Regions from separate parts of the Weizmannia sp. FSL W8-0676 genome, predicted to be linked through region 2. Evidence: predicted binding sites of a transcription regulator. Region 2 holds the regulator's gene; the other holds the start of a gene.
What was found. Region 2 encodes NrdR, which represses ribonucleotide reductase genes. Its sites were predicted from a motif close to AACACNATATATNGTGTT; they were not measured.

Region 1 (3,509 bases), 270 kb from region 2:
ACCATTTTTGCAAGATTGACCGCTGCGAGGTTGCAGACGGAATAGGGCGCGAGCGGTTGCTCTCCGCAAGGATTCGTTGCGACGACTTTCTGGCCGTATGCTTTTGCGTTTGTCATGTCGTTGGCGTTGTCGATAAAGAAGACGCCCGGTTCCGCCGAGTAAGTCGCGCAGATGTTAATCAAATTCCAAAGTTCTTTTGCTTTGATTTTGCGGTAGACGCGCACTTTGCGGCCGAGTTTTTCCCATTCGCGCACATCGCCGATTTTATGCCATTCTTCATTATATATGCGCATTTCTTCTTCGCTGTAATTTTCCACATCCGGAAATTTCAGTTCGAATTCCGCGTCTTGTTCAACTGCTTCCATAAATTCTTTTGTGAGGCAGACGGAAATATTGGCGCCGGTTAAAAATTCCGGATTATGGACGGTGTAATGCCCGCCTGTTGCCAGTTTTTCTTCCGCCTCTTTCATGACTTCGTCCGTAAAGCCGCCCTGTCCCGGAATATGTTTGTAGTTCACAATCCCATGGTACATTTGCCTTTCCATTTCGGAAAGCGGCGTGAATTTCAATTTGTCGTGGGCTAGCTTGCGGATCCACTCATCGTTCGTATTTTCGATCAGGAAACGCAAAATCTGCGGATTCTGCATTTTCGAAATGATAAATTCGACAATGTCCGGATGCCAGACAGCCAGCATGATCATTTGTGCTCCCCTGCGACTGCCGCCCTGTTCGACCAGGTGCGTGAGTTTGGCGATGTCATCGAGCCATGAGACAGAGCCGCTTGATTTGCCGTTGACGCCCCTTGCCAGCGTATTGCGCGGGCGCAGCGTCGAACCGTTTGTCCCAACCCCGCCGCCGCGGCTCATAATTTCCATCACTTGTTTGCGGTGTTCGGAAATGCCTTCCCGCGAATCCGGTACAAACGGCATCACATAACAATTAAAATAAGTAACTTCCGTTTCCGACCCTGCGCCGTAGAGGACGCGGCCTGCCGGGATGAAGTTTAAGTTTACCAGTTCATTGTAAAACTTCCCAAACCATTCTTTCCGTTTCTCTTCTGTTTTTTCCACTGCCGCTAAGCCGGTTGCATTCCGTTTTGCGATTTGTTCGTAGTAGACTTCAAGCGGCTTCTCAATGATATCAAGCGGCCTTTTGATGACCCCTGTTTCTCTTTCATCCGGGTGTTCCAGCGCCTGGCGGTAATCTTCTTCAATTAAGACTTCCGCTTCATTTTTTTCCCAGTCGATTTCTTTGATGACGCCGAGCCCCCTGGCCGGAAATTTCGGGTCTTCTTTAATCGTGAGGACAACAAAATCGCCCTTGCCCAATGTGACTTTTTCCGTGTCTTTAAACGCGTATCTGTCAATCATGACAAGCCTTGAAACGCCTTTGTACGTGATGTTCATATCCGGTGTAATCGGATGGACCTGCGGAAATAAGCGGATATCTTCGTTCAGCTTCTCCACATCCCATAATTTTTCTGTCGAAGCAACAGACATAACGACAACTCCTTCTCTATTTCTCCATGCAAATTCTCTGGTGGTTCTGCCTCCTTTAAAATAGCACACCGCAGGCAAAAATTGCAAGCAAAAACACTAGATATTGTATTGATATTTTGTTTTTATATACTATATATTGTAGTTAGGTCAAACCTCTTTCTTTTTGTCAAATAAAAAAAAGAATAAGACATGCTGAAAATGCGAGAAATCCCCCGAAAAAGCAGGCAAATCCGGGCATAACGAAAAAATTTGCCGCTTGCATCAAAAAAGCAGCCATAAAAAGCGCGGCACAAAAGGAAATAGCGAAAAAGCATGCCTCTGGCCGCTAAAAAAACAAATGTTCATTTATCTCTTAAAATTCCATTCATCCGACCTGTACCGCCTGTCTGCCAGTTCTTCCACATACGCCTGTTGCGCCGGCGTCAAGGTGTACGGTTCCAGCCGGATGCCGAGCCCTTCTTCAAACCCCTTATGGAAAGCCTCTTTTGCTTCCCCGTATGTGACGGGAACGGTGCGTAGTTCATTGATTGCAACCGCCTTCTGCTTAAAACTCCGCTGCATTCTTTCCCTCACCCTGTCACTCGGATATTTAAACAGGCTGAACAGCTTCTCCTCATCCATATCGAGCAAAATCGAGCCGTGCTGCAAAATGACGCCTTTCTGCCGCGTCTGCGCGCTGCCGGCGACTTTTCTCCCTTCCACGACCAGTTCGTACCAGCTCGGCGTATCAAAACAAACCGAAGAATGCGGGGATCTTAGCGCCTCCCGTTCTGCTTCCGTCCGCGGCACCGCAAAATACGCCTCAAGGCCGAGCGCACGAAATCCCCTGACAAGCCCTTCCGAAATCACACGGTAGGCTTCCGTGACCGTTTTCGGCATATCCGGATGCGCTTCCGATACGATCACGCTGTAGGTCAGCTCGTGCTCGTGCAAAACAGCCCTTCCCCCTGTCGGACGCCGGACAAAGCCGAGCCCGTATCGTTTTACCGCTTCGAGATCGATTTCCTGTTTTGCCCGCTGGAAATACCCGATTGAAAGGGTGGCCGGATCCCAGCCGTAAAAGCGGATGGCGGGCGGGATCTCCCCTTTGCTGTGCCAGTCGAGCAGGGCCTCATCCAGCGCCATGTTAAAAAACGGCGGACAGTGGCCTGAATCTACAAACAACCAGGTTTCTTTTCCCATATGAACCCCTCTTCTTAAAAATATCACTTTACCAGTTTACCAAAAAACGACGAAAAACGGCAAAGCCCCGCTCACGTTTGTGCCGGTTTTTCCGCTAACATTAAAAACTCAAGGGCTACAGGCTTTTCAGGCGGAAAAACTGAAAAAATAGCGGTGACATGGCTTTCTGAAAAAAAGATTTTGATTCAGAAGCGCAACACGAATATAATAGTAGATAGCGCATCAGGTAAGAAAGGGGGCATGCAGATGTCACAATCGTGGTACACAGTCATCATTGTTATTGTTGCGGTAGCGGCGTATACACTCGCCAGATACTACCGGCAGAAAAAAATCCTGAAAAGCTTGACGGAAGAAGAATTCAAGGCGGGTTACCGCAAAGCGCAGCTCATTGATGTGCGCGAACCGAATGAATTTGCAAACGGACATATTTTAGGCGCCCGCAATATTCCGCTGTCTCAGCTGAAAATGAGATTAAAAGAGATCCGGACCGATAAACCGGTTTATTTATATTGCCAGAACGGGACGCGCACCGGGCGCGCCGCTGAAATGCTTTATAAAAACGGCTGCCGCGACCTTTACCAGTTGAAAGGCGGCTTTAAAAACTGGACAGGCAAAATCAAATCAGGGAACTAAAAAAATGCCGCGGCTTTGCCGCGGCATTTTTCCTTTTATTTTTTCACATAACGCAAAACCGGTTTTCGCGCCGCCCGCGTTTCATCCAGGCGTTTGACAATGGTTGTATGCGGGGCTTCCTGGACGATTTCCGGATTTTCCTCCGCTTCTTTTGCGATTTGGATCATCGCATCAATAAAGGCATCCAGCGTTTCC
Region 2 (3,509 bases):
ACCACAAACTGCCTGGCGCCGGTCGCGAAAGTGCTTGATGAACAATTCGGGATTGTAAACGGCCTAATGACAACGGTCCATTCTTATACGAATGACCAGAACAATACCGACAATCCGCATAAAGATTTAAGGCGTGCCCGGGCCTGTGCCGAATCGATCATTCCGACGACAACCGGGGCGGCAAAAGCGTTAGGCCTTGTCCTCCCGCAGCTGAAAGGGAAACTGCACGGCATGGCGCTGCGCGTTCCGACCCCTGATGTATCACTGGTGGACCTTGTCGTCGATTTGAAAAAAGAAGTGACGGCAGACGAAGTGAACGATGCATTTAAGGCGGCGGCGAAAGGTTCGCTGAAAGGCATTTTGGACTATACAGAAGTGCCGCTCGTTTCTTCCGATTATACGACAAATCCGTATTCGGCCATTGTCGACGGCTTGTCCACGATGGTCATGGAAGGGCGCAAAGTCAAGGTACTGGCCTGGTACGATAATGAATGGGGCTATTCTTGCCGTGTCGTACAACTGGCGCAGCTCGTCGCAGAAAAAATGGAAGAGACCGGAAAAATCAATATTGCCTGACACGAACGGAGCAGAACCAGCCTGCTCCGTTTCCTTTATCGGGTAATTGTTGAAAACGGCTGGAACAGGGAGCCTAAACGCTGTTGGCCAATAGATGAATGATTTAATCGCTTTCCGGGCGCTGCTTGTTCCGCCTGTTGATGAAGAACACCTCGGGATTGATATCGGATTATCCGGCAGTGAATTGGCAAAAGTCATCTATCAGGAAATTTCCGTTGTGCTGCCGGCGTATCGCGGCAATCGTCTGCAAAAAATACTCGCCGGTGTGATTATGGAAGAACTCGGGAAGGAAGACCATTCCTTCCGCTATATTTGCTGTACGGTCGCGCCCTTTAACATGCCCAGTTTGAAAGATAAATTTGCACAGGGCATGCAAATTGCAGCCCTGACCGAAAAATATGGCGGCCTTACGCGCTATGTATTCGTGAAAGATCTGTACGAACCGGTTCCGCCAGCCTGCCGGGAGGTCACCCCAATCCCGATGAATGACTTCAGCGCGCAAAAAGAAAAACTTGCCGCCGGCTTTCGGGGAATTAAAATGGAAGAAAAGGAAAACAGGCTGTGGATCCACTACGGCCGGAAGTAAAAAATGGCGGTTCATAAAACGTCAGGGATCCTTTATGGCGGCGGAAGGAAGCCCGAGGCCGGCATTCGGTGCCGCAACAGGTACAGAAGCTTTCCAAAAACGTGCGGGGTGATTTTTCATCCCGTTTTTCTAATGGCAATCTGTTGTCTATTCGCCTTCTTTTATATATGATGGTAATAAGAATGTATCAGAACGGGGGGTTCATATGAAATGTCCGTCTTGCCATAGCAACAATACGCGTGTGATCGATTCAAGGCCGGTGGACGAAGGCCGTTCCATCCGCAGAAGGCGTGAATGCGAAGACTGCTCTTACCGCTTCACCACGTTTGAAAAAGTGGAAGAAACCCCGCTCATTGTCGTGAAAAAAGACGGCAACCGCGAAGAATTTAACCGTGAGAAAATTTTGCGCGGGCTGATTAAAGCGTGTGAAAAACGGCCTGTGTCGCTGGACCAGCTTGAAAAAATCTCCATGGAGATCGAAAAAGAAATCCGCAGGCAAGGATATACAGAAGTCAGTTCCACCCTGATCGGGGAAATGGTCATGGACAGGCTGTCAAAAGTGGATGAAGTGGCCTATGTCCGCTTTGCTTCCGTTTACCGCCAGTTTAAAGATTTGAATGTTTTTCTCGATGAACTGAAAGAACTGCTCAACAAGAATGCTTAAACGGAGTGCCTTTTATGAAACAGATATGGAATGAAATACAGCCGGTTGACCGTTACCGCGCATCGTCGAACGGCCTGCTCCAGGATTATGATCAAAAGGTCATTTCGCTCCTGTACCAGCCGTTAATCGGGCCGCAATGTTACAGCCTGTATATGACACTGTGGAATGAAGTGGAAGTCGGCCGGCTCTGGTCTGAAGACTGGAACCATTACCATCTGATGAGCTTTTTGTCCATGAATCTGTCCGAAATTTACGAAGCCCGGCTGAAACTTGAAGGCATCGGGCTTTTGAAAACATATATGAAACAAACGGACGACATCCGCATGTTTATATACGAACTGCAGCCGCCCCTGTCCCCGGAACAGTTTTTTAACGACGGTTTGTTAAATGTTTTCCTGTACCGGCAGCTCGGCAGGACACATTTCCTGCGGTTGAAAAACTTCTTTTCCGACCGTGCCGTAGAACCGGGCGAGTACCGGGACATCACCCGCTCATTCCAGGATGTGTATGCCGCAAAAATCGGCCCCGAAGTGCTGAATGACGCAGAAGCGCAGCAACTCAGCCGGCTGGAGGAAAACCGCCGCTATATCGAAAAAAACGCCGCCCCGGTCATTAAAATCGAAAACACCCATTTCAATTTTGACCTTTTATATGCAAACTTGCGTGACGACCTGATTCCGCTGCGCGCCATCACGCCGGAAGTAAGGGAAGCGATTGTCAAGCTTTCATTTTTATACGGTTTAAATGAACTAGACATGAAGAAAATTTTACTCCAGGCATTGACGGCGGACTTGGAAATCCGGGTGGAGGATTTGCGGAAAATCGCGCGCAGCTGGTTCCAGATTGAGCATCATGATGAACTGCCGCGCCTTGTTGACCGCTTCCAGCCAGAAACGGATGCGAAAGAACAAAAAGAGCCGGAAAACGATGAGGAGAAATTCCTCCGCTACCTGGAAACGACCTCTCCACGGCAAATGCTCATCGATTTTTCAGGCGGCAGCGAACCGGCGAAAGCAGATCTTGCCGCCATTGAAGAAGTCATGTTTGCCCAGCAGCTTCCCCTCGGGGTTGTAAATGTATTGATCCAATATGTTTTATTTAAAACCGATATGAAACTGTCGAAAAATTATTTGGAAAAAGTGGCCTCCCACTGGGCGCGCAAAAAACTGAAAACCGCTAAGGAAGCGATGGCGTTTGCCAAAAAAGAAGATCGCCAGTACAAACAATGGCTGAACAATAAAGAGAAAAACGGCACCGGACGGAGAAAGCCGGTCCGTGTTGAGAAGCTGCCGGACTGGTTTAAAAAAGAAGACCAAAAAACCGCTGCGGCCGCAGTCCAAGCCGATGGGGAGTCATTGGAAGAGAAAAGGAAAAGGCTTGAAAAAATACGTGAACAATACAAGAAAGGGTGAAGGCGGTGGAAAACATAAACGAGACGCTCAAAAGGCTTTCATCCAATCCCGGTTTCCGCAAGCGTTATGAAGAAATGAAGCAGGAAATCATCACGCATCCCGACGTCCGCGCTTTTTTGGATGCACACCGCGGCGAAGTCACAAGATCGATGATTGAAAAAAGCTGGATGAAACTGTACGAATTCATTTCACAGGAAAAAAATTGCAGCCGGTGCAAAAGCCTTGGCGAATGCGTGAATATGATGAAAGGGTATGTGCCGGAACTTGTTAT

Region 1: NST20_RS08835 (vitamin B12-dependent ribonucleotide reductase) is a predicted target of NrdR. The motif match lies at 1,592-1,609, and genes of this name have one in related genera.

What each region holds. Positions count from the first base shown of each region.
Region 1 covers NZ_CP151954.1:1,799,370-1,802,878, forward strand. Annotated here, with positions in the region: gene NST20_RS08835 (vitamin B12-dependent ribonucleotide reductase) at 1-1,499, opposite strand, end outside; gene NST20_RS08840 (biotin/lipoate A/B protein ligase family protein) at 1,845-2,681, opposite strand; gene NST20_RS08845 (rhodanese-like domain-containing protein) at 2,928-3,314, shown strand; gene gcvPB (aminomethyl-transferring glycine dehydrogenase subunit GcvPB) at 3,350-3,509, opposite strand, start outside.
Region 2 covers NZ_CP151954.1:2,064,966-2,068,474, reverse strand. Annotated here, with positions in the region: gene NST20_RS10225 (glyceraldehyde-3-phosphate dehydrogenase) at 1-576, shown strand, start outside; partial or broken gene NST20_RS10220 (GNAT family N-acetyltransferase) at 659-1,162, shown strand; gene nrdR (transcriptional regulator NrdR) at 1,368-1,826, shown strand; gene NST20_RS10210 (replication initiation and membrane attachment family protein) at 1,841-3,238, shown strand; gene dnaI (primosomal protein DnaI) at 3,235-3,509, shown strand, end outside.